4 regions of the Streptomyces sp. NPDC027189 genome follow, and region 2 is predicted to be linked to each of the others. Evidence: riboswitches for the same ligand, from Rfam matches in the RefSeq annotation. Region 2 holds a riboswitch; each other region holds the start of a gene.
What was found. A riboswitch is a leader RNA that binds a small molecule or an ion and turns the genes downstream of it on or off. The one in region 2 is predicted to bind cyclic di-AMP.
Positions count from the first base shown of each region.

Region 1: another riboswitch for cyclic di-AMP. It lies ahead of ACZ4RZ_RS07190 (NlpC/P60 family protein); the one in region 2 lies ahead of ACZ4RZ_RS42705 (M23 family metallopeptidase).
Region 3: another riboswitch for cyclic di-AMP. It lies ahead of ACZ4RZ_RS26185 (transglycosylase family protein); the one in region 2 lies ahead of ACZ4RZ_RS42705 (M23 family metallopeptidase).
Region 4: another riboswitch for cyclic di-AMP. It lies ahead of ACZ4RZ_RS22595 (M23 family metallopeptidase); the one in region 2 lies ahead of ACZ4RZ_RS42705 (M23 family metallopeptidase).

Region 1 is NZ_JBVHRI010000002.1:590,599-598,130, reverse strand. Features, by position in the region: gene ACZ4RZ_RS07200 (alpha-amylase) at 1-359, shown strand, start outside; gene ACZ4RZ_RS07195 (luciferase domain-containing protein) at 365-832, opposite strand; gene ACZ4RZ_RS07190 (NlpC/P60 family protein) at 954-2,111, opposite strand; cyclic di-AMP (ydaO/yuaA leader) riboswitch at 2,121-2,293, opposite strand; gene ACZ4RZ_RS07185 (hypothetical protein) at 2,588-2,815, shown strand; gene ACZ4RZ_RS07180 (DUF2182 domain-containing protein) at 2,863-3,648, opposite strand; gene ACZ4RZ_RS07175 (hypothetical protein) at 3,768-3,944, shown strand; gene ACZ4RZ_RS07170 (FAD-dependent oxidoreductase) at 4,045-5,409, shown strand; partial or broken gene ACZ4RZ_RS07165 (aldo/keto reductase) at 5,611-6,575, shown strand; gene ACZ4RZ_RS07160 (dihydrofolate reductase family protein) at 6,721-7,350, shown strand; gene ACZ4RZ_RS07155 (TetR/AcrR family transcriptional regulator) at 7,374-7,532, opposite strand, start outside.
Region 2 is NZ_JBVHRI010000031.1:5,272-12,803, forward strand. Features, by position in the region: gene ACZ4RZ_RS42690 (bifunctional acetate--CoA ligase family protein/GNAT family N-acetyltransferase) at 1-2,902, opposite strand, end outside; gene ACZ4RZ_RS42695 (HPr family phosphocarrier protein) at 3,080-3,361, shown strand; gene ACZ4RZ_RS42700 (GntR family transcriptional regulator) at 3,586-4,281, opposite strand; gene ACZ4RZ_RS42705 (M23 family metallopeptidase) at 4,468-5,232, opposite strand; cyclic di-AMP (ydaO/yuaA leader) riboswitch at 5,246-5,405, opposite strand; gene ACZ4RZ_RS42710 (M16 family metallopeptidase) at 5,640-7,028, opposite strand; gene ACZ4RZ_RS42715 (M16 family metallopeptidase) at 7,025-7,532, opposite strand, start outside.
Region 3 is NZ_JBVHRI010000011.1:171,198-178,729, forward strand. Features, by position in the region: gene ACZ4RZ_RS26175 (cytochrome P450 family protein) at 1-1,009, shown strand, start outside; gene ACZ4RZ_RS26180 (LysM peptidoglycan-binding domain-containing protein) at 1,209-2,162, shown strand; cyclic di-AMP (ydaO/yuaA leader) riboswitch at 2,345-2,508, shown strand; gene ACZ4RZ_RS26185 (transglycosylase family protein) at 2,513-3,196, shown strand; gene eno (phosphopyruvate hydratase) at 3,592-4,878, shown strand; gene ACZ4RZ_RS26195 (FtsB family cell division protein) at 5,037-5,513, shown strand; gene ACZ4RZ_RS26200 (DUF501 domain-containing protein) at 5,543-6,067, shown strand; gene ACZ4RZ_RS26205 (Ppx/GppA phosphatase family protein) at 6,262-7,212, shown strand.
Region 4 is NZ_JBVHRI010000009.1:23,158-30,689, reverse strand. Features, by position in the region: gene ACZ4RZ_RS22630 (DUF6817 domain-containing protein) at 40-594, opposite strand; gene ACZ4RZ_RS22625 (hypothetical protein) at 687-1,031, shown strand; gene ACZ4RZ_RS22620 (GTP cyclohydrolase II) at 1,018-1,644, opposite strand; gene ACZ4RZ_RS22615 (MarR family winged helix-turn-helix transcriptional regulator) at 1,772-2,281, opposite strand; gene ACZ4RZ_RS22610 (dihydrofolate reductase family protein) at 2,422-3,567, shown strand; tRNA gene ACZ4RZ_RS22605 (tRNA-Met) at 3,661-3,734, shown strand; gene ACZ4RZ_RS22600 (PP2C family protein-serine/threonine phosphatase) at 3,883-5,091, shown strand; cyclic di-AMP (ydaO/yuaA leader) riboswitch at 5,373-5,529, shown strand; gene ACZ4RZ_RS22595 (M23 family metallopeptidase) at 5,541-6,578, shown strand; gene ACZ4RZ_RS22590 (aldo/keto reductase) at 6,737-7,532, shown strand, end outside.

The DNA of each region.
Region 1 (7,532 bases), on a different contig from region 2:
TCGCCTTCCACCACCGGCTGCTGGCCTCGGTCGCCTCGTCCGGAATGCGCACGGGAGGGGACTGGCGGCTGCTCGACTGCACGGGCTGGCCGGACAATCCGTCCCACGGCAACCTGGTCGCCTGGTGCTGGGCCACCGGATCAGCCCGCCACCTCGTGGTCGTCAACCTCTCCGACCAGCCCGCCCAGGGCCGGGTCCGCCTGCCGTGGACCGACCTCCGCGGCCGCCCGTGCCGCCTCGCGGAGCTGCTCACCGAGCAGACCTACGAGCGGGACGGCGACGAGCTGGTCGACGCCGGACTGTACGTCGGCCTGGAGGGCCGGCACTGGCATGTTGTCGCCGTGCCCGTAGGACCGTAGTCGCGTCAGCGCCCGTGTGGGATGAACCGGCCGACTGCTTTCCACGCGGCCGGAACCCGCCGGTGGCGCACGGCCGCGGAGGCTCCCGCGCGCGACGGGGGAATCGCCTGAGGTTGCCAGTCGCAGAGCGTCGAGGGGTCCTCGGGAGGTGCGGCGCCTCCGGCCCCGTCGTGCTCCTTGAGAGCGACGCTGATGAGTGTGAGCAGGAGCGCCACATCGGCGTCGCAGTCCAGCAGCACGGTGATCCACGAGGATCCGGGGTGCACCCGCACAGCGGTGCTGTGCTGCAGGTGTGGGAGCAGCCGATGGACGGCCGCATGCGTGAGATGCAGATCCGCTGCGTCGTCGGAGTGGAAGTGGACGATGTCGTGCCCCGTCGTCCCGAAGGCGCGTCCAGCGGCGCATCGGGGCGAGCCACTTATCAGGTTCGGCCATGACTCCAGTTGGGTCATGGCGCGATCGGCCACGGTCATGCGCACCATGGTCGCGCACTATTCACCCTGCCAACTACCCCCCTTCACCCTCTGCTTGGTCAATTGGCCGTTCTGCGCCCCTCATGATCCCGGAGCGGCCCCGTGCACCGGGCCGTAGGGCTCATGCGGGCCGTGCCGCGCTGTGGATCGCCGACGCTTCGGCGAAGAAGATCGACTCCTCGCGCACGTATGCTCCCGGGCTCGGCGCGTGGATCATCAAGCCGTCGCCGATGTAGAGGCCGACGTGGCTGACATCGCCGTAGAAGAAGATCAGGTCGCCGGGCCGGATGTCGGCGAGGGGGATCGCCGTACCGACGGTCGCCTGCTCGCGCGCGGTGCGCGGGAGTGCGACCCCGGCGGTTCTCCAGGCGGCCTGGGTGAGGCCCGAGCAGTCGTACGAGCCCGGTCCGGACGCGCCCCAGACGCATGGCCTGCCGATCTGTCCACGGGCAAAGGCGAGTACCTTCGCGGCTTTGCTGCCGTCTCCGGAGTCCGAGGTGCTGTCCGCGCCGATGGGCACGACAGCGGCGATGGGCGTGGTGGTGCTGAGAGTGGCCGATTGCTGTGGCTGCCACTCCTCTTCGGCCGGGCGAGGAGTCAGTTCCTCGTAGGCACGCCAGGCGTCTTCCGCCGGCCGGGATTCGATCGCCGGGAAGGGCGCGATCAGCTGAGGGGTGTGGCGGGAGAGCAACTCGCGGGCCACCGCGAGCTTCTGCTGGATCTGCCCCTTGGAGGTCTTCAACGAGGCCGAGGCCTGTCGCGGTTCCGCGGCCGGTGCCGGCAGGGCCTTGGCGACTTCCTGCCGTGTCCGCGGCGCGGCCGGCAGCGCGGCGACGGCCCCCGAGGTCAACTCCGCCACCGGGCCGGCAGCCACCCCGGCGACAGGACCGGCGGTCAACTCCGGGACGGGTCGGGCGGTCGACTCCCGCCCACGCTGGGCGAGTCCATCCGCCGGACGTACCGCCGGACGTGCAGGCCGCGCCTCGGCCGCGCGGTTCGGCATTCTGTCGGCCGGCAGCCTCGCCGGGACGGTCGGCCCCAACTGCGCGCGCCCCACGTCGAACCATTGCCTGGTGACGTCGTCGAGGGCGGGATCGTTGGGCCTGCGCCCGCTGTCGACCGCCGGGTTGACGCGCCCACGCGTCCCCGTGGACATCGCGCGGGTCGCGTTGTAGTTCCCGGTGGCGGTCTCGGCCTGGTCGTAGAGGCTGCTGATCCGCTGCCGGACCTCTTCGCGGCTCGGCCCGTCCGCTGCGGGCGGCTTGGCGTCGGGAGCCATGGGGGACGCACTCCTTCCGTGTTCCGCCTACCGAGTCAGCTGTCGGGTTCGGGCGGACGGTTCCGGAAGGTATGCCCTACGGCCCTTGCCCTGCTGGGCGGTTGGGCCGATTCACCCCAAAGTCGGTCGGGTCCCCGGCTCCGGCCGCCACGGGGGCGCACCGGACTCGGCGGAGGCCGCGCGACCCGGCGAGGTTCGCCGGAGGGAGTCGTGCGGTCCGCCCGTCAACCTAGCCAACTTGTGTGCCTCGCGTGAAGGTTGAAGTGCGAAGTGTCCGATATGTATTTGTGACCTTCGTCGTACTGGGTGCCCCGGCTTGCGCGGTCGGTGTGGACCGGCGACGAGCAGCTCGGCCTCGACCCCGGGCGTACACGCCGACCTGGTCCACCGCCCGCGGGCCTCGTAGTTGATCTCGCTGCCGGAACTGTGGGCTCCACCACGGCGCACGCTGGCATGGGCCTGATGAAGTGGCCCGAATGCTCGGGCTGCTCATCAACCTCCTCCCGTTCTGGATCCGCGAGCCCCTGTTCGTCGCTCTCGGCATCCCCTTCAGCGGCTTCCTCTTCTATGCGGCCGCCAGGGACGGGGAACCGATCATGGCCGCGCTCGGCATCGCCGTCCTCGCTTTCACCGCCCTGCGCGTCTATACGATGGTCCGTGTGCTCCGAGCCCGTCGCCTGGCCCAGGACGCCAACGCCGCATGACAGTTCATCTCGGCCGCGACCGCCGGTACACCGCATGAGGTGAGCGGTCACGTCATCGGCTGCATCGACAGCCCGGAGTGTTGCAGTCCTGGCAGCAGCCAGCTCTGGAACGGAGCCAGTGCGGCCAGAACCAGGAACGCAACGCCGACCGCGGCGCTGAATACCGGTCCGAGCCGCCACAGCTTCTCGATGAAGATGACGACCGCGAGTGCGGCCATCGCCGCGATGTTCATGGTGCCCAGCGGAACGAGGACGATCATGAGCCCCCAGCAGCAGCCCACGCAGTAGAGCCCATGGTGGGCCCCGACGCGCAGGTCGCGGGTGCCCGACCGGTAGCCGCCATGGCGCACGAACCGACCCGCGGGGCTTCGGCAGTGGCGCAGGCAGATGTTCTTCAGCGGACTGAACTGGTGGAGTCCGGCGAGCAGGAAGGCTCCGGCGCCGATCCAGCGCCCGGCTTCGGGGTGGCTGTCGACAAGGTTGCCGGTCACGGTGAGGATCCCGTACACGACCAGGCCGAATGCCGCCCAAGCGATCAGGTATCCGCCCGCGAACCGGGTGATCCGGGCCGCGCGGGCCGTACCGGAGGACTGACGGCCGATGTCCAGGGCCCAGGTGACGGCCACCGGCGCCACGGACGGGAACATCATGGCGATCATCATGATCACCCAGAGGAGGAGGAACGGGGGCAGGTCGAGGCCCATCGTTCCCGGCTCCATCTCCATACCGTCGGCCTGCTCCACCACGAGGAGCCACGCGAGGAGGGCGGGCAGCAGCATGACGGACCAGGCGGCGGTCATCGTCCGGGCCGGGAGGAGGTTGCCCGGCCGCATGGGTGCGGAGAGGGATGCCCAGTTACGGAACACACTTCCAGGTCATCACAGAAGGCGGTCGATCGCCTGGCAGCCGCTCTGCCCCGCAGGACCTGCCGACCTGCGAGGACGGGGGGCGAATGGAGGTGACGATCCGCGTCACCGAGCGGATGAACCACCGCTGCGACCCCGGCCCGCCGCGCGGCTGCCCGATGACCGCACTCACCGGCGCCTGCGACCCGAAGGCTTCCCCGGACGAGGTGGCCGCCCGGCGCCACCAGGCGTCGGCCTCCTTCGAAGCCGACCTCATAAGCTGACTTTATGAGGTCATAGATCCAGCCCGGCTACTGACTTAGGTTTGCCTTAGTTTAGGCTTCCCGGCGAGTACGTCTGTTACCGCTCGAAGGGAACCTGATCATGCCTCGCCCCCTGCGGGTAGCCATTGTCGGAGCCGGCCCCGCCGGGATCTACGCCGCCGACGCGTTGCTGAAATCCGCGACGGCTGCTGAGCCGGGCGTGTCGATCGACCTCTTCGAGCGGATGCCGGCCCCGTTCGGGCTGATCCGTTACGGAGTCGCCCCCGACCACCCCCGCATCAAGGGGATCGTCACGGCCCTGCACCAGGTGCTCGACAAGCCCCAGATCCGCCTCTTCGGCAATGTCGACTACCCCGGGGACATCAACCTGGACGACCTGCGCGCCTTCTACGACGCGGTGATCTTCTCCACGGGCGCGACGGCCGACCGGGCGCTCGACATACCCGGCATCGACCTCGACGGCTCGTACGGCGCGGCGGACTTCGTCTCCTGGTACGACGGGCACCCGGACGTGCCCCGGACCTGGTCGCTCGAGTCGGAGAAGGTCGCCGTCCTCGGCGTCGGAAACGTCGCGCTCGACGTGGCGCGCATCCTCGCCAAGACGGCGGACGAACTGCTGTCGACCGAGATCCCGCCGAACGTCTACGACGGCCTGAAGGCCAACAAGGCCCTGGAGGTCCATGTCTTCGGCCGCCGTGGCCCGGCGCAGGCGAAGTTCAGCCCGATGGAGCTCCGGGAGCTGGACCACTCCCCGAACATCGAGGTCATCGTCGACCCTGAGGACATCGACTACGACGACGGCTCGATCGCGACCCGGCGGGGCAACAAGCAGGCCGACATGGTCGCCAAGACGCTGGAGAACTGGGCCATCCGCGATGTCGGCGACCGCCCGCACAAGCTGTTCCTGCACTTCTTCGAGTCGCCGTCCGAGATCCTCGGCGAGGACGGCAAGGTCGTCGGCCTGCGCACCGAGCGCACCGCCCTCGACGGCACGGGCAACGTCAAGGGCACCGGTGAGTTCAAGGACTGGGACGTCACCGCGGTCTACCGCGCCGTGGGTTACCTGTCCGACGAACTCCCCAAGCTGCCCTGGGACGTCGAGTCCGGCACCGTCCCCGACCAGGGCGGCCGGGTGATCGAGGAGAACGGCGAGCACCTGCAGTCGACGTACGTCACCGGCTGGATCCGGCGCGGCCCCGTGGGTCTGATCGGCCACACCAAGGGCGACGCCAACGAGACGGTCGCCAGTCTGCTGGACGACCACGCGAACGGCCGTCTGCACACACCCGCTTCGCCCGCTCCCGAGGCTGTGGACGCGTTCCTCGGCGAGCGGAACGTCCGCTTCACCACGTGGGAGGGCTGGCACAGGCTGGACGCCGCGGAGAAGGCCCTTGGCGAGCCGCAGGGCCGCGAGCGCGTGAAGATCGTCGAGCGCGAGGACATGCTCGACGCGAGCGGCGCGTAGGACTGACCGCTCCTCCCGAGAAGCAGGGGCGGATCGATGGCTGACGGATGGTCAGTCATCGTTCCACCCGCGGGTCACCCCGGTGGCCACCGAAAACCCACCTGACCTCGCCGCCCAACTCGCCTATCGTCAACGTGATTTCCCGCGGACGCCCTTGGCTCCTCGGCGGGGACGAGGGCGGTGACGAAGTGGAGGGTGAGGGTGCGCTACCGAGAGCTGGGACGCGGTGGGGTGTCGGTGTCCGAGATCGGTTACGGGGCATGGGGGATCGGTGAATCCGCCTGGGTCGGCGCCTCGGAGGACGAATCCGTACGTGCCCTGCACCGCGCCGTCGATCTCGGCGTGAACTTGATCGACACCGCGCGCGGCTACGGCGAGAGCGAGCGGATCGTCGGCCGGGTCGTGCGTGAGCGGGCCGGTGACGAGGTGCTCGTCGCGACCAAGGTGCCGCCGAAGAACCGCAGGTGGCCGGCGCCCGACGGGCTGGACCCGGCCGAGACATTTCCGGGCGAGCACATCCGCGACAGCCTGGAGACCAGTCTGCGCGCCAGTGGCCTCGACCACTTCGACGTACTGCAGTTCCACGTCTGGAGCGACGACTGGGTCGACCGGGGCGACTGGCTGGAGACGATCGCGCAACTGAAGCAGGAGGGGAAGATCCGCCTCTTCGGTGTGTCCATCAACGATCACCAGCCGGACAACGCCCTCGCCCTTGTCCGCAGCGCGCCGTCGACTGTGTGCAGGTCATCTACAACATCTTCGACCAGGCCCCGGCCGACGCGCTGCTGCCGGCCTGCGAGGAGCAGGGCGTCGGTGTCATCGTGCGGGTGGCGCTGGACGAGGGCGGCCTCACCGGTCGGATCACCGCCGGTACGACCTTCCCCGAGGGCGACTGGCGCAACCGTTACTTCCGCGGTGACCGCGCGGCACAGGTCGAGCGGCGGGTGGCCGCGATCGTCGCCGACCTCGGCATCGCCCCCGACGAGATCGCCGAGACCGCGCTGCGGTTCGTGCTGAGTTCGCCGGCGGTCTCCACCGTCATCCCCGGCATGCGCACCGTACGCAATGTCGAGCGCAACACGGCCCTGAGCGACGGACGGCCGCTCACCGCCGACCAGCTCGCCGTGCTCGCCAAGCATCGCTGGCAGCGCAACTTCTACTCCTGATCCGCCGGAGCCGCTGATCCGTGGGAGCCGCGGCCTGGCCCGGTCACATGGGACTTCGAGATTTCCGGGAGAAGCTGTCGATCCAGGTGCGTCCTGTTCGACGCAAGGGTGAGAGCGGGAAACCACGAACCCAAGGAGTACGGCCATGCCCAAGCTGCGCGTACACAACCTCACCGTCTCGCTGGACGGCTTCGCCGCCGGTCCCCAGCAGCGTCTGGAGCACCCGCTCGGCGAGGGCTTCGAAGGCATGCACGAGTGGATGTTCGCCGCGATGCGGGACTGCGCCGACGGCAAGAGCGGGATCGACGTCGAGTACGTCGAGCGGAGCGAGGAGAACATCGGTGCCACGATCATGGGCCGCAATATGTTCGGGCCGCAGCGCGGGCCGTGGCAGGACGAGTCGTGGAAGGGCTGGTGGGGCGACAACCCGCCGTACCACAACGACGTGTTCGTGCACACACACCACCTGCGGCCGTCGCTGCCGATGGAGGGCGGGACCACGTTCCACTTCACCGACGAGCCCATCGAGACGGTGCTGGAGCGGGCCTTCGAGGCCGCGGCGGGCAAGGACGTGCGGATCGGCGGAGGGCCGGCCACGGTTCAGCAGTATCTGCGCGCCGGGCTGATCGACGAGCTGCATCTCGCCATCGTCCCGAAACTCATCGGCAGCGGTGAGCGCCTCTTCGACAACCTGGGGGACGGGATCGACGGTTATCGGGTCGCCGAGCTGGTCGGCTCGCCCGCCGTCGCGCACGCCCGGCTGGTGCGTCGCTGAGACCTCCCCCGCAGGGGGCCGGCTCAGCCTTCTCGGGCGGGACCCTGCTGGGGCTCGCCCGACCCGGGCGCGCCCCCCTCGCCCCACCCCGGTGCCTCCGTCCCGAGCGACGCGGGCGCCCCCGCGCGCAGTCCGTCCATCACAAGATCCAGAAGCCGTGCGGCGCGTGGCTGCCAGTCGGC
Region 2 (7,532 bases):
CCAGCCGCACGGTGGCGCCCAGCACGCTCAGACCGCGCGGGGCGACGACCACGGGCTCCAGCGAGACCGCGACGACCTCCGGGTGGTCGTGGACCAGCCGGGACACGCGCAGCATCAGCTCTTCGAGGGCCGCCGTGTCCACCGGCGCGGAGCCCCGCCAGCCGAACAGGAGCGGCGCCGTCCGGATCGACCGGACCAGCGAGGTCGCGTCCCGGTCAGTGACCGGAATCAGCCGGTGCGCGGTGTCCCCGAGCAGCTCCGAGGCGGCCCCGGCGAGCCCGAACGAGAGCACCGCCCCGGCCGCCGGATCGATCACCGCCCGTACGACGGTGTCGACCCCGCGCGGGGCCATCGCCTGCACGACCGGCCGCAGCTCCGCCGGCTTCCCGAACAGCTCCGTCAACTCCGCGTACGCCCGTCGCAGTTGCTCCTCGTCCGCCAGATCGAGCCGTACGCCGCCCAGGTCCGCGCGGTGCCGCAGGTGCGGGGCGGTGGTCTTGAGGGCCACGGGGTAGCCGAGGGCGCGCGCGGCCGCCACGGCGTCGTCCGGTGTGCGCGCGGGCAGGGCACGGCGTACGTCGATGCCGTACCGCCCGAGCAGCCCGCAGGTCTCCTCCGCGCCGAGCGTCAGCCCCTCGTCCCGCGCGAGCAGCCCGTCGATCTGCTCGGCGGCCCCCTTCTCGTCGATGTCGTCGTACTCCGGCACCTTCCCGGGCTCGGCGGCGTCACGTCGCCACTGGGCGTACTTGACGGCTTGCGCGAGCGCACGGACGGCACGCTCGGCGGCGGGGTAGGCCGGGATGAGCCGGGAGGCCGTGGGGGGATCTTCGGGGACGGGCGGCCGGGTGGCCTCCGCGAGAGGCGGTTGTGCCGCGCCCGCGACGGCCGGGCGTGCCGCTCCCGCTGTGGGCGAAGGCGCAGCTCCCGCTGCCGCTGTAGGCGAAGGCGCAGCTCCCGCTGCCGCGTGCGATCGTTCCGCAGGGGGGAACCGGTGGGCACCGCCTGGAGCGCGGGGTGTCGATTCAGCCGCCTGTGGTGCAGTGCTTGCGGCCGCAGACAACGCCTCGGCGAGCCCACCGAGCTCAACGTGCACCACCAGCACCGGCTTCGCCGGAACCGAAGCCGCCGCAGAGCGCAGGGCCTCGGCCAAGGCCGCATCTTGAGCGGACGTCTCCCCCACCGCCGGTATGGCGGTCACGACGACGGCATCGCACTTGTCGTCGGCCAAGGCCCGCACCAGCGCCCCGTGAAAGTCCTCCGCCGAGGCCCCCGTGGTCAGATCCAACGGAGGAAGCGGCCGAAGCCCTTCGGCAAGACATGCGTCGTACGTGAGCAGCCCGAGCGACTCCGAGTTCCCGAGGATCGCCACCCGGGGCCCGGGAGGAAGCGGCTGGCGTGCCAGCAGAAGCCCCGCATCGACGAGCTCGGTGATCGTGTCGACCCGGATCACCCCCGCCTGCCGCAGCAGCGCGGACACCGTGGCGTGCGGCAACCGCGTGGCCCGTACGGCATGCCCCTGGGGAGCAGCCCCGCCGTGCCGCGCCCCCTGGACCACGACCAGCGGCTTCGCCGCCGCCGTCCGCCGTGCGAGGCGCGTGAACTTGCGTGGGTTGCCGATGGATTCGAGGTACATGAGGGCGACGTCGGTGTGCGGATCGTCGTACCAGTACTGGAGTACGTCGTTGCCCGACACGTCCGCCCGGTTCCCGGAGGAGACGAAGGTCGACACTCCGGTCACGCCCGTGACACCGCCACCGCGCCGGTGCAGCCGGGACAGCAGGGCGATCCCGATCGCGCCGGACTGGGCGAACAGGCCTATCCGCCCGGGGCGCGGCATCTCCGGGGCGAGCGAGGCGTTGAGGCGGACCTCGGGGGACGTGTTGATGACCCCGAAGGCGTTGGGGCCGATGATGCGCATGCCGTACGTACGCGCCTGGCGCACGAGTTCGCTCTGGCGCTCGCGCCCTTCGGGGCCGCTCTCGGCGTACCCGGCGGACACGACCACGAGCCCCTGCACCCCGTGCTCGCCGCACTCGGCGACGACCTCGGGGACGAGCGGCGCGGGCACCGCGACGACGGCGAGGTCGACGGGTTCGTCGATGTCGCGGATGGAGCGGTGCGCGGGGACTCCGTCGAGCTCCTTCTCGTCGAGCGCCTTGTTCACCGCGTACAGACGGCCGGTGAATCCGGCGTCGCGGAGGTTGGTGAGGACGCTGCGGCCGACACCGCCGGGTGTGCGGCCCGCGCCGATGACGGCGACCGAGCCGGGTGCGAGCAGCCGCTGCACGGACCGGGCCTCGGCGCGCTGCTCCCGCGCGCGCTGCACGGCGAGCGACCGGTCGGTGGGTTCGAGGTCGAACTCCAGGCGTACGACGCCGTCCTCGAAGTGCCGCTTCTGCTGGTAACCGGCGTCCGTGAACACCTTGATCATCTTGGTGTTGGCGGGCAGCACCTCGGCGGCGAACCGGCGGATGCCGCGCTCGCGGGCCACGGCAGCGATGTGTTCCAGGAGGGCGGAGGCGACACCGCGGCCCTGGTGCGCGTCCTGCACGAGGAAGGCGACCTCGGCCTCGTCGGCGGGCGCGGAGGCGGGCAGGCCGTCGGCATTAATGCGGTCATAGCGTACGGTGGCGATGAACTCGCCGCCCACCGTGGCCGCGAGACCCACCCGGTCCACAAAGTCGTGGTGCGTGAAGCGGTGGACATCCTTGGCGGACAGTCGTGGGTACGGCGCGAAGAAGCGGTAGTACTTCGACTCGGCCGAGACCTGCTCGTAGAAGCTGACCAGGCGGTCGGCGTCATCAATGGTGATGGGCCTGATGCGTGCGGTACCACCGTCACGCAGCACCACGTCCGCCTCCCAGTGAGCGGGGTACTCGTGCCGGTCCGACGAGGTCTGCATGGGCCCCAGAGTACGGCTCGCATCCGACAACGGCGCGAGGCAGTCTGTGGGGAACGGACGTCGGATCGAGGCCGCGATCCGACCACACTCCGGACGGGACGAAGGACCGCTCCGGAGACGCTTCACGATATGGGACACTGGTCTAGACAACCCTGAAAACCTGAAGGGCAGCATCACATGGCTGAGCGCCGCGTCAACGTCGGCTGGGCCGAGGGCCTTCACGCCCGCCCCGCTTCCATCTTCGTCCGGGCCGCGACGGCCTCCGGTATCCCCGTGACGATCGCCAAGGCCGACGGCAACCCCGTCAACGCGGCCTCCATGCTCGCCGTCCTCGGCCTGGGCGCCCAGGGCGGCGAGGAGATCGTCCTCGCCTCCGACGCCGAGGGTGCGGACACCGCCCTCGACCGTCTGGCGAAGCTGGTCGCCGAGGGTCTAGAGGAGCTCCCCGAGACCGTCTGAGCACACGCCTGTGCACCTGAACCGGCGCCGCTCTCGCGGAGGCGGTTGCGCGCCGTTGGGGTTGCTCAATTGATGGTGGCGGTGGTTTTCGTCCAAAAGCCGCCGCCCCGCACGCATATAGAAGGGCTCGCCTGAAAACATCGGGCGAGCCCTTCGCTTTTCCCTATTGCGGGCAGCAGAAATAGTCCCCCGAGAATTACCCCTCTTTGTATACGGCGCCCGTGTTAATGCCGCGGGCCCGTCATGTTTACGGGAGGTTGCGAAGTCCTCACACGGTCCGGACGATCTCCGCCGCCGGGAAAACGGAGCCGGTGCGCGGCCGCGGCACGCTCGGTGTGCAGGGCCGTGATCGCCCGGGCCCGCTCGCTGTCGCCGCGCGCCACGGCGTCCACGATGCCGCCGTGTTCCGCCCAGGACTCCGCGGGGTTGGCCGACGCCTCCACCGCGTACATCCACGCGATCTTGTGCCGCAGCTGGGCGAGCGTGGAGGTGAGCGCGGGGCTTCCGGAGGCCTGCGCGAGGGTCTCGTGGAACCAGCCGCCCAGCGAGCGCAGATCCTCGCTGTGGCCCCTCCTGGACCGCTCCTGCCCCAGCCTGACCAGGCCTCGGAGCACCTTGAGGTGGGCCTCGGTACGGCGCTGCGCGGCCCGCGCGGCGCCCAGCGGCTCAAGGAGCATGCGCATCTCCAGCAGGTCGGAGGCCTCCTGCTCGGTGGGCTCCGCGACGCACGCGCCCGCGTGCCGGCGGGTGACGACGAAGCCCTCGGCCTCCAGCGTCCGCAGGGCCTCGCGCACGGGGACGCGCGAGACGCCGTAGCGACGCGCGAGCAGTTCCTCGGTGAGCCGGCCGCCTCGCTCGTAGACACCCGCGACAATGTCGTCACGGATCGCCGTGCATACCGAGTGCGCCGGAATACGCATGACCGGACCTCCGCTTTAATCCCCGCGAAACGCCATCGATTGACGCTTGTTCAGTGACTCTATTGCAGGGAGCCGGAATTTCCGATGGCAGGCCGGAATCCATGGATATTTTTTGGACACACGGCCGCGTGAAACGACGATGCCCCGGCTCGGCGAGCCGGGGCAACGGAACTGATGAAGCGCTCGTCAGACGTTCACACCGTGCGAGCGAAGGTACGCGACCGGATCGATGTCCGAGCCGTACTCCGCGGTCGTGCGGGCCTCGAAGTGGAGGTGCGGCCCGGTCGTGTTGCCGGTGGACCCGGAGAGGCCCACCTGCTGGCCCGGGGTGACCGTCTGGCCCACGGAGACGCCGATGGACGACAGGTGCCCGTACATCGTGTACGTGCCGTCGTGCATCTTGATGACGACCTGGTTGCCGTACGCGCCGCCCCAGCCGGCCGTGACGACCGTGCCGGAGCCGACGGCGTGCACCGAGGTGCCGGACGCGGCGTGGAAGTCGACGCCGGTGTGGCTGCCGGAGGACCAGAGGCTGCCGCCGGCCTTGTAGCCGGTGGAGATGTACGAGCCGGTGATGGGCAGGACGAAGGTGTTGAGGCGCTTGCGCTCGGCTGCACGGGCGGCACGCTCCTTGGCCTCGCGCGCCTCCTTGGCCCTCTCCGCGGCCTGCTTGCGGGCGGCCTCCTCGGCCTTCTTCCGCGCGGCGGCCTCGTCGGCGGCGCGCTGCTGCGCGACGGCCTGCGCGTCGATCTTCTCGGCGAGAGTGTCGCCGATGGTGATGATCGGAGTCAGCCCGGTCTGCTCGGCGGAGGTGTCCGCGGCCAGTGCCGGGGCGGCCAGGGTTCCGATGACGCCGGTGGTGGTGAGCGCCGCGACGCCGACGGCGTTCGTGGTCGTGCGCTTCACGCGGCTCGGGCGACGGTGCTTCCCTGTGCCACAGGTGAACGCCATATAGGGGCTGATCCTTTCCTTCCTTCTCGCCTACCGGGTTAGCTGACGGGTTCGGAGCAGGAAGGTCTCCTACGGACTCCCTCCGGGGAGGGCGTCCGATTCACCCCAGGGACTGCGTATGGGTCCCCGGCTCCCCTGGCTCGCGCCGTACGGGGACTCGGCGATGACTGTCCGGTGCCGCGGGCGCGGCGCACTGCCTGACGAACAGCCGGATCGACGCTAAACGGGGCATCTTTCAATCAACAAACGGATCACGGCTTTTGTAGCGCATGCCACAGGGCAGACGGGCAACCTCCGTATCAATACGGACATCTTGGGGACGAAGTCCGGAAAGAGACACGAAGTCCGGGCAAAAGGAGACCCAGGTGACTCTTCAGTCACCTGGGTCCTCAGGGAGTCGCGCTGCTCTACTCGGCCCGGACGACGGTGACTTCACCGATTCCGAGCGCCTTGACGGGCTCCTCGATCTGCGCGGCGTCACCCACCAGGACGGTCACCAGACGGTCCACCGGGAAGGCGTTCACGGCGGCCGCGGTGGCCTCCACGGTGCCTGTCGCGGCGAGCTGCTGATAGAGCGTCGCCTGGTAGTCGTCCGGCAGGTACTGCTCGACCTGGTCGGCGAGCGTGCTCGCGACGGCCGCCGCGGTCTCGAACTTGAGGGGCGCCACACCCACCAGGTTCTGTACGGCGATGTCGCGCTCGGCGTCCGTCAGGCCCTCGGCGGCGAGGGTACGCAGCACCTTCCACAGGTCGTCGAGCGCCGGACCGGTGTTCGGCGTGTCCACCGAGCCGCTGATGGCGAGCATCGCGACGCCCGTGCCGTCCGGAGCGGAGCGCAGCACCTGGCCGAACGCCCGCACACCGTAGGTGTAGCCCTTTTCCTCGCGCAGGACGCGGTCCAGGCGTGAGGTGAGGGTGCCGCCGAGGCAGTACGTGCCGAGCACCTGGGCGGGCCAGACGCGGTCGTGCCGGTCGGCGCCGACGCGGCCGATGAGCAGCTGCGTCTGGACGGCTCCGGGGCGGTCCACGATGATCACACGGCCGGTGTCGTCGGCGCTCACCGGCGGCACGGGGCGCGGCTCGGCGGACGAGGCGGTCCAGGAGCCGAGCGTGTCGGCGAGCAGCGCGTCGAGGTCGACATCGGTCAGGTCACCGACGATGACGGCGGTGGCCGTCGCGGGGCGTACGTGCTTCTCGTAGAAGGCGCGTACGGCCGCCGAGTCGATCTTCTGGACGGTCTCCTCGGTGCCCTGTCGCGGGCGCGACATGCGCGAGGCCGCCGGGAACAACTCCTTGGAGAGCTCCTTGGCCGCGCGGCGGGCCGGGTTGGCCGTCTCGTGCGGGATCTCGTCCAGGCGGTTGCGGACCAGTCGCTCGACCTCGCTGTCCGCGAATGCCGGCGCCCTCAGGGCGTCGGCGAGCAGACCGAGTGCCTTGGGCAGGCGCGAGGCGGGCACTTCGAGCGACAGGCGTACGCCGGGGTGGTCGGCGTGCGAGTCGAGGGTGGCGCCGCAGCGCTCCAGCTCGGCGGCGAACTCCTCGGCGGAGTGCTTGTCGGTGCCCTCGGAGAAGGCTCGCGCCATGATCGTGGCGATGCCGTCGAGGCCCGCCGGTTCGGCCTCCAGCGGCGCGGCGAGGATCACCTCGACTGCGACGACCTGCTGGCCGGGGCGGTGGCAGCGCAGGAGCGTCAAGCCGTTGTCGAGCGTGCCGCGCTCGGGCGACGGGAAGGCCCACGGCTTGGCCTCGCCGGCCTGGGGCTGCGGGTGGAAGTCCATGGTGGCGAGCTCGGTCACTTCGCCGTCTCCTCGTCGGTGTCGTCAGCGGCGTCGGTGTCTTCGGGGGCGATCGGCTCGTAGACGAGCACCGCTCGGTTGTCGGGGCGCAGGCGGGCCTTGGCGACCTCCTGGACCTCCTCGGCAGTGACCTCCAGGACGCGCTGCACGGCGGTCAGGGCGAGCTGCGGGTCGCCGAACAGGACGGCGTACCGGCACAGTTCGTCGGCACGGCCCGCGACGGTGCCGAGCCGGTCCAGCCACTCGCGCTCCAACTGGGCCTGGGCGCGCTCCATTTCCTCGGCCGTGGGGCCCTCCTCGGCGAACCGGGCGAGCTCCTCGTCCACGGCGGCCTCGATGACCGGGACCTCGACGTCGCCGGACGTCTTCACGTCCAGCCAACCCAGGGAGGGCGCTCCGGAGAGCCGCAGCAGACCGAACCCGGCCGCGACGGCGGTGCGGTCGCGGCGTACGAGCCGGTTGTAGAGCCGCGAGGACTCGCCGCCGCCGAGGACGGTGAGCGCC
Region 3 (7,532 bases), on a different contig from region 2:
GACGCATCTGCTGAACATCGACCCGCCGGACCACACCCGGCTGCGGCGGCTGGTCAGCAAGGCGTTCACGCCCCGGCGCGTAGCCGAGTTCGCGCCGCGAGTGCAGGAGCTCACGGACCACCTGATCGACCAGTTCGCCGACAAGGGCTCCGCCGATCTCATCCACGAGTTCGCCTTCCCGCTCCCCATCTACGCCATCTGCGACCTGCTCGGCGTCCCCCGTGAGGACCAGGACGACTTCCGGGACTGGGCCGGGATGATGATCCGGCACGGGGGAGGGCCGAGGGGCGGTGTGGCGCGGTCCGTCAAGAAGATGCGGGGGTATCTCGCCGAGCTGATCCACCGCAAGCGCCGGCTCCTGCCCGACCGGCCCGCCCCCGGTGAGGACCTCATCTCCGGGCTCATCCGCGCCTCCGACCACGGCGAGCACCTCACCGAGAACGAGGCCGCCGCCATGGCCTTCATCCTGCTGTTCGCCGGCTTCGAGACGACCGTCAATCTCATCGGGAACGGCACCTACGCCCTCCTCACCCACCCCGAGCAGCGCCGGCGACTGCAGGCCTCCCTTGCCGCCAAGGAGACCGGACTCCTCGAAACCGGCGTCGAGGAGCTCCTGCGCTACGACGGCCCCGTCGAACTGGCCACGTGGCGGTTCGCGACCGAGGCGGTCCGGATCGGCGGGCAGGACATCGCGCCCGGCGACCCCGTCCTCGTCGTACTGGCGGCAGCGGACCGTGACCCCGAGCGGTTCCAGCATCCGGACACGCTCGACCTCTCGCGGCGTGACAACCAACACCTCGGGTACGGCCACGGCATCCACTACTGTCTCGGCGCGCCGCTCGCCCGACTGGAGGGCCAGACCGCGCTGGCCACCCTGCTCACCCGTCTTCCCGATCTCCAACTCGCGGGAGATTCGGCTGATTTGCGCTGGCGCGGCGGGCTCATTATGCGTGGATTGCGCACACTTCCCGTGGAGTTCACGCCTCCGCTTGACTTGTCCCGTCCGTAATGAGCGGACACGCAGGGGACAGCCTCTCAGCAGCGAAAAAGTGACACTTCATCAACTCTGTGATCTTCACGTGATCTACGCTGTATCGACTTGTGACAAGCGTTCGAGTGCGGATACGTTCACCCATCAACGCGGCCCATCCGTCGCTGCAGTCGCGGTAGCGGCTGTCGTCACCTGCTGTCACGCGAAAGGCTTCCGCATGCTCTCCGGGAACGGCCGTCATCGTCGCCCCCGTCAGGCCCCGGCCCTCATCGTCGCCGCAGGAGTGACCGGATCGGCCATCGCGATCCCGTTGCTCGGCGCCACCAGCGCGAGCGCGGCCGACGGCACCACCTGGGACCGGGTCGCGGAGTGCGAGAGCGGCGGCGCCTGGAGCGCGAACGACGGCAACGGGTACTACGGCGGGCTGCAGTTGACCCAGGAGAACTGGGAGTCGTACGGCGGCCTCGAGTACGCCCCGAGCGCCGACCAGGCCAGCCGCTCGCAGCAGATAGCCATTGCCGAGAAGGTCCTCGACGGCCAGGGCCTCGCCGCCTGGCCCACCTGCGGACCGCTCTCCGGGCTCAGCAAGAGCTCGGGCTCGGTCGAGGTCGACACGGGTGTGGCGGGCGACTCATCGAGTTCTTCCGATTCATCTGACTCGTCCGGTTCGTCTGCTGAGTCTGGTTCATCCGACTCGTCCGGCTCCGACTCCTCGTCCGACGCCTCCTCGGATGCGACCGAGAACTCGACGAAGTCCGACACCTCACAGGATTCCGACAGCTCGGATACAGAAAAGCCCAAGAGTGACGAGTCGGACAAGTCCGGCCAGAACGACGACTCTTCGGCCGCGTCCGACAGTGCGTCGTCCGGCGCCGGGCGCCACCGTGGCGACAGCGCCGACGAGGACGGGACGGAGGGCGCGACCGACGGTCGTACGGACGGCGCTTCCGGGCGGCACGCCTCGCGCGGCTCCGGCGCCTCCCGTGACGCCGCCGACGGCTCCTATGTCGTGCGCGCCGGGGACAGTCTCTGGGCCATCGCCGACTCCCTTGACCTCAAGGGTGGATGGGCCGAGCTGTACGCAGAGAACAAGGAAGCGGTCGGCACCGATCCCGACCTCATCCTTCCCGGTCAGACGCTTGCAGTTGGTGCTGAATCGGGCGAAAAGTAGCGGGAGTTCGCGTCCCGGTTCGCCGTGGAATGTCCGGTTTGGCGCGAGTGAGATATGAGTCTCAGAAGCCCTGATCGTCTTTGAAATTCCGCCGATTGCATGTCTACGGTCATGACCGCTCGCCACAGCGGGCCCCGACGGTCGCAACGCCGAATCCTGCCAACGGCCGTACGGGAACAGTCGACGCGTCAGCGCCGTAGGCAGGAGCGGGGGACCCAAGGTAAGCGCCGCGCCCGGTAGTTGACCGGGAGTGGCTTGGGGTGAAGCCGTGCGCCAGTGGCGTACGACCGGGCACTCACCCGCCCGAACCCGACAGCTCACCTCGCAGGCGTCGGTGAGGGGATCTCTCCATGCTGTTTTCCAGCAAGGGCAAGCACCGCCGCCCGGCCGTCCTCAATCGGACTACCCGTCTCGCAACGCTCGCCGGCGTCACCGGTGTCGCCATCGCCGCCCCGCTGATGGCGGCCGGCAACGCCTCCGCCGCCACCGCCTCCGAGTGGGACGTCGTCGCCCAGTGCGAGTCCGGCGGCAACTGGTCCATCAACACCGGCAACGGCTACTACGGCGGCCTGCAGTTCTCGCCCTCCACCTGGGCCGCGTACGGCGGTACCGCCTACGCCGCCACCGCCGACCAGGCGTCCAAGTCCGAGCAGATCGCCATCGGCGAGAAGGTCCTCGCCGCGCAGGGCAAGGGTGCCTGGCCGACCTGCGGCACGGGCCTGTCGGGCGCCGCGTACACCGGTGGGACCTCCAGCAGCTCGCAGAGCACGACCCCGAGCACCACCACCCGGACGACGGAGCAGCCCGCCTCGCGTTCGGCCGAGCGCCCGGCCGCCAAGACCGTCACCACCCCGACCGGCAAGAAGGTCAAGAAGGGTGACGGCGAGTACAAGGTCGTCAAGGGTGACACCCTCAGCTCGATCGCCGAGAAGAAGCACGTCAAGGGTGGCTGGCAGCAGCTGTTCAAGCTGAACAAGGACATCATCGACGACGCCGACTTCATCTACCCGGGTCAGCAGCTTCACCTCGGCTGAGTGCGCGGCTGACAGCTCAGCCGGGCATTCGGCGGATTGCCCGGCGGAGTAAGAGCTCCCTCATCGAGGAGGCCTCCATACTGGAGACCTCGTGAGGGTCCCCCGTCCCCACGGGCTCCCCGCTCCGGTGCGTGTTCCCCCGCACGCGCCGGAGCGGGGCTTTTTGTGCGTGGCTCTCGTGCGCTTTCATATGCGGCTCTCGCGCGCGGGGGTTTCGTGTACGGGGCAGGTTTTTGTTCCGTTCGGAAACAATTTACTCTCGGTTCTGCCCAAGGGGTGGTCGACCGGCTGGCCGATCCCTCCGAGGCGGTTAGGCTCATCTCGCGGAGCCGACCGCGGCTCCGTGCACTACGGGCCCCGCGGCCCCGCGTACCCGCGTCACATCCCAGAAGGAGATGCTCGTGCCGTCCATCGACGTCGTCGTAGCCCGGGAAATCCTGGACTCCCGAGGCAACCCCACGGTCGAGGTCGAGGTCGGCCTCGACGACGGCAGCACGGGTCGTGCCGCCGTCCCGTCCGGCGCCTCCACCGGCGCCTTCGAGGCCATCGAGCTCCGCGACGGTGACCCCAACCGCTACCAGGGCAAGGGTGTCGAGAAGGCCGTCCTCGCCGTCATCGAGCAGATCGGCCCGGAGCTCGTCGGTTACGACGCCACCGAGCAGCGCCTGATCGACCAGGCGATGTTCGACCTGGACGCCACCGACAACAAGGGCTCGCTCGGCGCCAACGCCATCCTCGGCGTCTCGCTCGCCGTCGCGCACGCCGCCTCCGAGGCCAGCGACCTCCCCCTCTTCCGCTACCTCGGCGGTCCGAACGCGCACCTGCTGCCCGTTCCGATGATGAACATCCTGAACGGCGGCTCGCACGCCGACTCGAACGTGGACATCCAGGAGTTCATGATCGCCCCGATCGGCGCGGAGTCCTTCTCCGAGGCCCTGCGCTGGGGCGCCGAGGTCTACCACACCCTCAAGAAGGTGCTGAAGACCAAGGGCCTGTCCACCGGCCTCGGCGACGAGGGCGGCTTCGCCCCGAACCTGGAGTCCAACCGCGCCGCGCTCGACCTCATCGTCGAGGCCATCAAGCAGGCCGGTTACATCCCCGGCGAGCAGATCGCGCTCGCCCTCGACGTCGCCGCGTCCGAGTTCTACAAGGACGGCAAGTACGAGTTCGAGGGCAAGTCCCGCTCGGCCGCCGAGATGACCGAGTACTACGAGGAGCTCGTCTCCGCGTACCCGCTGGTCTCCATCGAGGACCCGCTGTACGAGGACGACTGGGCCGGCTGGAAGGTCATCACCGACAAGCTGGGCGACAAGGTCCAGATCGTCGGCGACGACCTCTTCGTCACCAACCCGGAGCGCCTGGCCCGCGGCATCGAGGAGGGCTCCGCCAACGCCCTGCTCGTCAAGGTCAACCAGATCGGCTCGCTGACCGAGACCCTGGACGCCGTCGAGCTGGCCCAGCGCAACGGCTTCAAGTGCATGATGTCGCACCGCTCCGGCGAGACCGAGGACGTCACCATCGCCGACCTCGCCGTCGCGGTGAACTGCGGCCAGATCAAGACCGGCGCCCCGGCCCGCTCGGACCGCGTCGCCAAGTACAACCAGCTGCTGCGCATCGAGGAGATCCTCGACGACGCCGCGGTGTACGCCGGCCGCTCGGCCTTCCCGCGCTTCAAGGGCTGAGTGTTCCCGCACGTCCGCTCCGCGCACCGTCGGAGCGGCAAGGGCTGACCCGCACAGGGCCAAGCCTTAGCCAGTCGTACGTACGTCCCCGTATTCGGTCCCGTACCGTGTGCGGGGACGTACGCACGTGACGGGCTTGCACTGGGGAGGCGGGACTCATGGCCGTGAAGGACCGGGACCGGTTCTCCACCGCGACCAGGCTGCGGCTGCTCGGCGAGCAGACGGCGGCCCGTGTCTACCGTTCCCAGACCAAGCGGCAGGCCCGCCGCTCGCGGCTGACGGGCCGGGCCGCGCTCCTGGCTCTCGTCCTGTGCTCCCTGATCGTGGCCCTCGCGTATCCGATAAGGCAGTACGTGTCCCAGCGGGCCGAGATCGCCGATGTGGAGCGCCAGCGGGAGCAGGCCCGCGAGCGGGTCGAGCAGCTGCGCGATCTCAAGGCGCGCTGGCAGGACGACGCGTACGCCGAGCAGCAGATCCGGCAGCGGCTGCACTATGTGATGCCGGGCGAGACCGGCTACGTCGTGATCGACCCGGACGCGTCGAAGCAGGCCCGCGCCGACAAGGGGTCGGCCGCCCGTCCCTGGTACGCCAATGTCTGGGACGGCGTGGACAAGTCCGACGCCGCCGACCAGTGAACTGACCAGAAAGACAAGTGACTCACGGCATGGAAACGCCACCGCCGCCCACCCCGCGCACCGAGCCGACCGACGCGGACGTCGAGGCCTTCAAGCAGCAGCTGGGCCGGCCGCCCCGCGGATTGCGCGCGATCGCGCACCGGTGCCCTTGCGGGCAGCCGGACGTCGTCGAGACGGCGCCGCGTCTTCCCGACGGGACGCCGTTCCCGACGACGTACTACCTGACGTGTCCGCGGGCCGCGTCCGCGATCGGCACGCTCGAGGCCAACGGTGTCATGAAGGAGATGACGGACCGGCTGGCGACCGATCCCGAGCTGGCCGCCGCGTACCGCGCCGCCCACGAGGACTACATCGCGCGCCGCGACACCATCGAGGTCCTGGAGGGCTTCCCGAGCGCGGGCGGCATGCCGGACCGGGTGAAGTGCCTCCATGTCCTGGTGGCCCACTCCCTGGCCGCGGGGCCCGGAGTGAACCCCCTCGGGGACGAGGCCATCGCGATGCTGCCGGAGTGGTGGCGCAAGGGGGCGTGCGTGGTCCCCGTGGACGGGACCTGACCCTCCGCCTCACTTGAGGCAGGGCTTTCTTCGCCCCCCGGCGCCTCTCTCAGGAGCGCGGGGAACTGCGCGACAAGCCCGCACCGACCCGCACCAAAAGAGCAGCCCGGGGGCTGGGGGGGCAAAGCCCCCCGGGTACGGGAACGGGTAGGGGCGGAGGGGGCGAGAACCATCACGACAGGAGACCGGACACCATGACCAGGGTCGCTGCCATCGACTGCGGCACCAACTCCATCAGGCTGCTCGTCGCCGACGCGAACCCGCGGACGGACGAACTCGTCGAGCTGGACCGCAGGATGACGATCGTGCGGCTCGGCCAGGGCGTAGACCGGACCGGACGGCTCGCGCCGGAGGCGCTGGAGCGGACGTTCGCCGCCTGCCGGGAGTACGCGGCGATCATCAAGGAGCACGGCGCGGAGCGGCTGCGTTTCGTGGCGACCTCGGCCTCCCGGGACGCCGAGAACCGGGACGAGTTCGTACGCGGGGTGCTGGACATCCTCGGGGTCGAGCCGGAGGTCATCACCGGGGACCAGGAGGCGGAGTTCTCCTTCACCGGCGCGACCAAGGAGCTGACGGGCCGGCACGACCTGGCCAAGCCCTTCCTCGTCGTGGACATCGGCGGCGGGTCGACCGAGTTCGTCGTCGGCGACGACCACGTGCGCGCGGCGCGCTCCGTCGACGTCGGCTGCGTACGGATGACCGAGCGGCACCTCGTACGGGACGGGGTCGTCACCGACCCGCCCACCGAGGAGCAGATAGCGGCGATGCGCGCCGACATCGAGGCCGCGCTCGACCTCGCCGAGGAGACGGTCCCGCTGCGCGAGGCACACACGCTGGTGGGCCTCGCCGGCTCCGTCACCACGGTCGCGGCGATCGCGCTGGGGCTCGACGCATACGACTCCACGAAGATCCACCACTCCCGGATCACGTACGAGCGGGTCAAGGGCATCACCGACGCCCTTCTGAAGGCCACTCATGAACAGCGCGCCGCGCATCCGGTGATGCACCCGGGGCGCGTCGACGTGATCGGCGCGGGCGCCCTCGTCCTCCTCGCGATCATGGAGCGGAACGACGCCCATGAGGTCGTCGTCAGCGAGCACGACATCCTCGACGGGATCGCCTGGTCCATCGCCCAGGGCTTCTGAACTGTGGCGTGGGCCATGGCCCGGCCGTGGCCTGGGTCTCCTTTGGCTACTTGTCGGTAGCCTCGGCTGAGCGGGTCGGATAGCGTATGAGCGCGCCCGAGGGGCACTGAAATGCCCCTCGGCGACGAGCCGTCGGGAAACTTCGTGAAGTTCTTCACAAGGAAAAAGGCCCTGCTGGGCGAGGATTGGGCCTCCGGGGTCACCGTGGAGGGCTCGGGCGGCCTGGGAACGTGCTCACGGCAGTGTTTCGAGGGTGTCGCCGGAGGGTGAAACGGGGACCTGGTCCGGTCGGTTCGAAAGGCCGGAGCGGCAGCTCACGC
Region 4 (7,532 bases), on a different contig from region 2:
CCGCCCGGCTTCGGTCGGGCGGGGCGCTGTTGTCGTTGTTCAGGCGGTGAGCAGGGTTTTCTCGCAGTCGCGCCAGGCCTGGTCGCTGAGGAGCGGGCGGAAGCCGGTGAAGAGGGTCAGCAGGTCGGGGCCCCACTGGGCTCGCCAGTCGGGGTTCTCGTCGACGAGGTCGAGTTCATTGGCGGCGGTGAGTTCGGCGAAGTCGCGGAGCTGCGGCGGGGCGGGGGCCCAGGTGCGGCCGGTGAAGCGGTCGCGGAAGGCCGGGGACGCGGACGCGAGGGTCGGATACGAGGCCGTCCGGTCGCAGCTCGCGTAGAAGTGGACCTGGGCCTCGGCCTCGGTGCCGATGACGGATCTCAGCTCGGCGCGGCGGTCGGTCGGGAGCAGGGCGGTGGCGAAGCCGTCGGTGCCGTAGAACGCGTGGCAGAGCCCGGCGAGTTGGAGCGCGCGCCGGGCCTCCCAGCGGGCCAGCCGGTCCCGCACCCGCACCAGGTGCGCCAGCAGTGTGCCCCCCGGATGGTCGATCCGCTCCGCACCGAGCTCGCGCAAGAGGGCGATGGCCTCCGACCCGGTCTGCGCCGCCGCGTCGTCCACGGGCCACTCCTCCTGACGGGACCTGTCGGCCCTCTCGGGAGATCCTCGACCGGGACAAGGGTTCCGTCAACGGAAGTCGTGGAGGCTGCGGAATGGCAGACGAAGTGCTCGATCTCGACGCGATCGGCGAACTGTGCGCCGCGGCCACGCCAGGGCCCTGGTTCGTCCGGCTCCTGGACGACGACCACGCCATGAACCTCGTCGCCGTCAGTACCGCCGAGGACACCGGGCGCGGTGAGCGGTGGCCCCGCTTCGACCACCGCGAGATGGTCGCCGCGACGCTGGTGCAGCACCCGCGTTACGTGGACTGCGCGGACGAGCGCTGGCACGAGAACGCGGCGTTCATCGCGATGGCGCGGGAGACGGTGCCCCGGCTCGTGGCGGAGGTTCGCAGGCTTCGGGGGCTGGTCGGAGAAGAAGGCGTCAGCCCGCCGTGAGTTCCGGCAGCGGGAGGGTGTGCTGGGTCTGGAGGACCTTCGCGCGGAGGTAGCGGACGTTGTGTGCGGTCGTGAAGACGCCCGTCGGGACGCGGTGGGAGACCGTGATGCCGAGGTCGCGGAGCTGGTCGGCCTTGTCGGGGTTGTTGGACAGCAGGTCCAGGGAGTCGATGCCGAGGGCCTGGAGCATCTGCGCGGCGGCCGTGTAGTCGCGGCCGTCCTCGGGCAGGCCCAGCGCGGCGTTCGCGGCGTAGGTGTCCAGGCCCTGGTCCTGGAGGGCGTAGGCGTCGAGCTTGTTGTAGAGGCCGATGCCGCGGCCCTCCTGCCGCAGGTACAGCAGCACCCCGCCCCGCTCCGCGATCTGTTCCACCGCCTCGCGCAGCTGCGGGCCGCAGTCGCAGCGGGCCGAGCCGAAGACGTCGCCGGTCAGGCACTCGGAGTGCAGTCGCACCAGCGGGTCGGCCCCGGGCTCGCCGAGGACGACGGCCAGGTGCTCCTTGTCGTCGGCGAGGCCGTGGAAGGTGACCAGCTCCGCGTCGACCGAGTAGCCGTCGCCGAAGCGCAGGGGGACCGTGACGCGGGTGCGCACGGTGGCGGTGGGGTAGTCGCGCATGTTGTCTCTCCGGTCCGGTCCAGCGGGTTCGCCAGGCAGTGCTTCAGATTTGAAGCATGCCCCTGGAGGGAGACAGTACATGTGCTTTAAAGTTCAAGCAATGGACTTTACCCGCCCCTCGCGTCCCTCACGATGTGGAGGAACGCCGCCGCCACGGCAGATCTTCCCCGCCGACCCCGGAACTTTCGCCCTGAATCGCCCGCGCGATGCTCCCGCAGATCTCCTCCAACTGCCCCACCTGCTCGGGCGTCAGATGGTCGAAGACCGCCGACCGTACCGTCTCCACATGCCCCGGCGCCGTCCGCTCCAGGAGGGTCATGCCCTCGTCCGTGAGGACCGCGACATGGCCTCGCTTGTCGGTGGGGCAGCCCTCGCGCCGTACCGCGCCGTCGTTCTCCAGCCGCGTCACCGCGTATGTCAGCCGGCTACGGGTGATCTTCAAAATCTCGGCGAGCTCGGTCATCCGCAGCTGCCGCTCCGGCGCCTCGGACAGCATGGCCAGGATGGAGTAGTAAAGGTGGGGCATGCCCGCCTCCGCCTGGAGCTGGCGGTCGATCGTGTCCTCCAGGAGCGAGGAGGCGGAGACGTACGAGCGCCAGGCGCGCTGTTCGGCGGGGGAGAGCCAGCGGGTCGTCATGTCGCCAGTGTAGGTATTGTTTAAAAGTTGAACCACAGGCTCTGAGTCAACCGTACGGGTCATCCTGAGTCCTTGAACCGTACGAGTCGTCGTGAGTCCGCGAACCGTACGAGCCACCGCGAGCCGGAGGGTGCGCCCCCATGCCCCACCCCTACGTCCTGTTGTCCGCCGCCGTCTCCCTCGACGGCTTCCTGGACGACACAGGCCCCGAGCGGCTGCTGCTCTCGGGCCCGGCCGACTTCGACCGGGTCGACGAGGAGCGGGCGTCCAGCGACGCGATCCTGGTCGGCGCGGGCACGATCCGCTCGGACAATCCCCGGCTCCTGGTCAACTCGGCCAGGCGGCGCGCGGCGCGGGTCGCCGCCGGCCGCCCCGAGTACCCGCTGAAGGTCACCGTCAGCGGGTCCGGCGACCTCGACCCGGCGGCCCAGTTCTGGCACACGGGCGGCGAGAAGATCGTCTATACGACGGACAAGGGCGCCGCGCGGGCGACCGACGCCCTGCGCGGACTCGACGACGGGCTCGGCGTCGACATCGTGTCGACCGGCCCCGAACTCGACTGGCGTGTGCTCCTGGAACACCTTCATGACGTACGGGGTGTGCGGCGCCTCATGGTCGAAGGGGGCGGACGGGTGCACACCCAGCTGATGCGGGAGGAGCTCGCGGACGAGCTGCAGCTCGCCGTCGCGCCGCTCTTCGTCGGGCAGCCGGACGCGCCGCGGCTGTTCGGGCCCGGGGCCTATCCCCCCGGGCGGATGCGGCTGATGGAGACACGGGCCGTCGGGGACGTCGTCCTCATCCGGTACGTCCCCACGGCGCCCGGCGTCGGTCGGCTCGCCGCCGCCGCGGACCGGCACTGGCTGACGCTCGCCTGCGAGCTGGCCGCGTTGTGCCCGCCCTCGGAGACCGCGTTCAGTGTGGGCGCGGTGGTGGTGGCCGCCGATGGGACCGAGCTGGCGCGCGGGTACTCCCGTGAGGGCGGCGACTCCGTGGTGCACGCCGAGGAGGCGGCGCTCGCCAAGATCGACCCCGCCGATCCGCGCCTCGGCTCGGCCACGGTGTACAGCAGCCTGGAGCCCTGCGCCCGGCGGGCCTCCCGGCCGGCCCCGTGTGCCCGGCTGATTCTCGACGCGGGGGTACGGCGGGTGGTCACCGCTTGGCGGGAGCCCGACACGTTCGTCGCCGGGGCCGACGGGAACGGGCTCCTCGTGGCCGAGGGCGCCGACGTGGTCGTACTCCCGGAGTACGAGGAGCGCGCCAAGGCGCCCAACCGGCACCTTTTGTGAATCCCGCCGACACCTGCCGCTGGGGTCCGCACGGGGGCCCGTTTAAACGTGTGTGCTTCGGGTCCCGCGGATGGCGTACACTGATGTCAACGACGCGGGGTGGAGCAGCTCGGTAGCTCGCTGGGCTCATAACCCAGAGGTCGCAGGTTCAAATCCTGTCCCCGCTACTGAAGGCCAAGGGCCGGAACTCGGATTCACGAGTTCCGGCCCTTGGTGTTTGCCGGCCACCACGGCTCCGCACATCCCGACCTCTCCTCGTCCCCCGGTCGGTCCACACCGGTCGCCCCCCGCCCCCGCTCCGGGAAGCCTGGACGGGTGGGGCAGCAAACAGGCGAGCAGTGGGCCGAGGGCCCGTACGACCGGTCCGGTGGACGGCTGCCCGGCGACCCCGTGCCCGTGCCCGACCCCGGCCTCGGGGACACCCGGCCGCCCGGCGCCGCGGAACCCGGCCGGCGCAGGATCTCGACGGCGCGGGCCTTCGTCCGGGCGCTCCCCGCGCTGCTCATCGTCGCCGGGGCCTGCTACGACTACTTCACGCCGTCGGACTTCACCGCGGCCCCTCTCTTCACGGCCGCGCCGCTCGTGGCCGCACCCCTCTACTCACTGCGCGGCACGGTGCTCACCGGCCTCGCGGGCATCACCGCGGTGTTCACGATCCACATCGGGCTCGGCATCGTCCCGGACGTCGACTCGGTCACCGAAGTGGTCACGGTGGCGACGGCCGGCATCCTGGCCGTCGTCATCAACATCCTCGTCCGCCGCAGCGACGCACGGCTCGCCACGGTGCGGGAGATCGCCGAGTCCGCCCAGCGCGCCGTGCTGCCGGAACCCGACGAGCGGATCGGCGGCCTCGAGGTCGCGGCGCGCTACGAGGCCGCGCAGGCGGACGCGTTCATCGGCGGCGACCTGTACGCGGTGCAGGACTCCCCGCACGGCGTACGGCTGGTCGTGGGCGACGTACGCGGGAAGGGCATGGGCGCGGTGGCCGCCGTCGCCGTCGTCATCGGGGCGTTCCGGGAGGCGGCCGAGCAGGAGGCGACGCTGGAGGCGGTCGCGCAGCGCCTGGAGCGGGCGCTGGCGCGCGAAGGCACCCGGCGCCAAGGCCTCGACGCCTTCGAGGGGTTCACCACGGCCGTACTCGCCGAGATCCCGCACGGCGAGGACGTCGTACGGATCGTCAACCGCGGCCATCCGCCGCCGCTGCTGCTGCACGCGGACGGCACGCTCGTCACACTCGACGCCGAGGATCCCGCGCTGCCGCTCGGCATGGGCGAGTTGGGCACCTGGCCCGACCGGGCCGTGCAGGCCAAGTTCCCGCACGGCGCGACGCTGCTCCTGCACACCGACGGCCTGTCCGAAGCCCGCGACGAGCGCGGGGGCTTCTACGATCCCGCCGCGCGCCTCGCGGGACGCGTCTTCCCCGGGCCGGACGCCCTGCTGGCGGCCCTCGCCGAGGAGGTCCGCCGGCACACGGTCGACGGCACGACGGACGACATGGCGCTGCTTGCCGTGCGGCGTTCTTGAGAGTCGTCCCTATGGCTTCCCTGCGAGTCGTCCGTGCGGCGTTCTTGATCGTTGTCACGAGGGGTGATCGGACGATGCCCCTCCGCATAACAACTGACATACCGTCAGCTGACTCGAAGGTTGTGAAGCGTGGTCAACTCGCCCGATTTAGGCCGGTGGTGACCCCAAAGTCCTGGCCAAAAGCGTTAATGATCAGTCCGAACAGCTTGGAATCCGGTACCCGAGTCTATTAACGTTCGATAACGCAGCGCGGTCGTCCCAGCCGTCACAAGAGGCGGCTCCGTGCGCACGCGCCGAATCCCGCAAGGGAACCGGGGAACCACCAACTTGGGGTGAATCGAGCGTCTTTCACGGTGGAGAAACCGTGGTGGACGCGCGTAGGAGACCTTCCTGCTCCGAACCCGTCAGCTAACCCGGTAGGCGAGAAGGAAGGAAAGGAGCACGCCCACGTGGCGTCCAACCGGCCTGCCCAGCAAACCTCGTTCGCGCCCAGCGACACACAGCCCTTCGGCTACGCGTACGGCAATGACGAGGGTCCTTGGGAGGAGTGGAACCCCACTGAGGATTCCGTCCGTCCCGTCCGCGGCCGGCACCGCGTCAGCAAGCAGCGCGGCGGAGGACTCGCCCGCAGCTCCACGGTTCTCGGCGTAGGCGTCATCGCCGCCGTCGGCGCGGGTGGCATGGCCACCGCGGCGCCCGGCAAGCCGCCGGTGTCGATCTCGCTGCCCGACCTGTCGTCGGTCACCGAATCCGCCAAGGCCCTGATATCCGACGGTGGCTCCAGCACGCCGAAGGGTTCCGCCACCCCGCTCACCAGCGCCGGTCTGACCAGCGCCGACGCCGCGGAGGGCGCCACCGACGCGGGCGAGGCACTGCGCGCCCGCATCATGCAGCAGGCCGAGTCGCAGCAGGACCAGGTCGACAGCGCGGCCCAGGACGCCGCCGAGGCCGCCGCCGCGAAGCAGGCCGTCGCGCTCGCCGCCAAGCAGCAGGACGACGCCGAGGCCAAGGCCGCCGCCGCGAAGAAGAAGGCGGACGAGGCTGCCAGGCAGGCCGCCGAGGCCAAGCGCCTCGCCGAGCTCGCCAAGAGTTACTCGCTGCCCACCTCCTCGTACACGCTGACTTCCCGGTTCGGCGAGGCCGGCTCCATGTGGTCCTCCGGCTACCACACGGGTCTCGACTTCGCCGCGCCCACCGGCACGCTGATCAAGGCGATCCACAGCGGCACCGTCACGGAGGCGGGCTGGGCCGGCGCGTACGGCTACCGCACGATTCTCACCCTCGACGACGGTACGGAGCTGTGGTTCTGCCACCAGTCGTCGATCAGCGTCAGCGCGGGCCAGAAGGTCGCCACGGGTGACGTGATCGGGCGCGTGGGCGCGACGGGCAACGTCACCGGGCCGCACCTGCACCTGGAGGTCCACCCCGGCGGCGGCGACGCGATCGACCCGATGGCGTGGCTGCGCAGCAAGGGCATCAACCCCTGACACCTACGTTCCCCTGATCCCCGGTGGTCCTGACGGCACCCCCCCGACGTCAGGGCTGCCGGTCAGGCGTGTGCGGAGTCGCGCGGCGTCTCGGCGTGTGATCGTGCGGGTAATCGTGTGTGGAATACATCCATCCGGCACGGGTGTTGAAGTTGAGCATGACTTCTCTGCGCAAGCTTGGTTCCTCCGACCTCGAGGTCTTCCCGCTCTCCCTCGGCGGCAACGTTTTCGGCTGGACCGCCGACGAGTCCCAGTCCTTCGCCGTCCTCGACGCGTACGCGGCCGCCGGCGGCAACTTCCTCGACACGGCCGACTCGTACTCGGCGTGGATCGAGGGCAACAAGGGCGGCGAGTCCGAGACCATCATCGGCAAGTGGCTCAAGGCGCGCGGCAACCGCTCGGATGTCGTGGTCGCCACCAAGGTCAGCCAGCACCCCGAGTATCCGGGGCTGTCCGCCGCCAACATCAAGGCCGCGGCCGACGCATCCCTGCGCCGCCTGGGCACCGACTACATCGACCTCTACTACACCCATTTCGACAAGCCCGAGGTGCCGGTCGAGGAGATCATCGGTGCGCTCGACGAGCTGGTGAAGGCGGGCAAGGTGCGCCACATCGCCGCGTCCAACATCTCGCCCGAGCGGCTCCAGGAGTCCCTGGAGTTCTCCGACCGCGAGGGGCTCGCGCGGTACGTCGCCCTCCAGCCGCACTACAACCTCGTCTCGCGCGACACGTACGAGGGCGCGCTGCGGGACATCGCGTCGCGCTCCGGTCTGGCGGCCGTCCCGTACTTCGCCCTCGCCTCCGGTTTCCTTACCGGTAAGTACCGGCCGGGGGCGACGGTGGACTCGGCGCGGGCCCAGGGTGCGGCCAAGCACCTTGAGACGGAGCGGGGGGTTCGTGTGCTCGCCGCCCTCGACGAGGTCGCCCAGGCCCATGACGCCGAGATCGCCACGG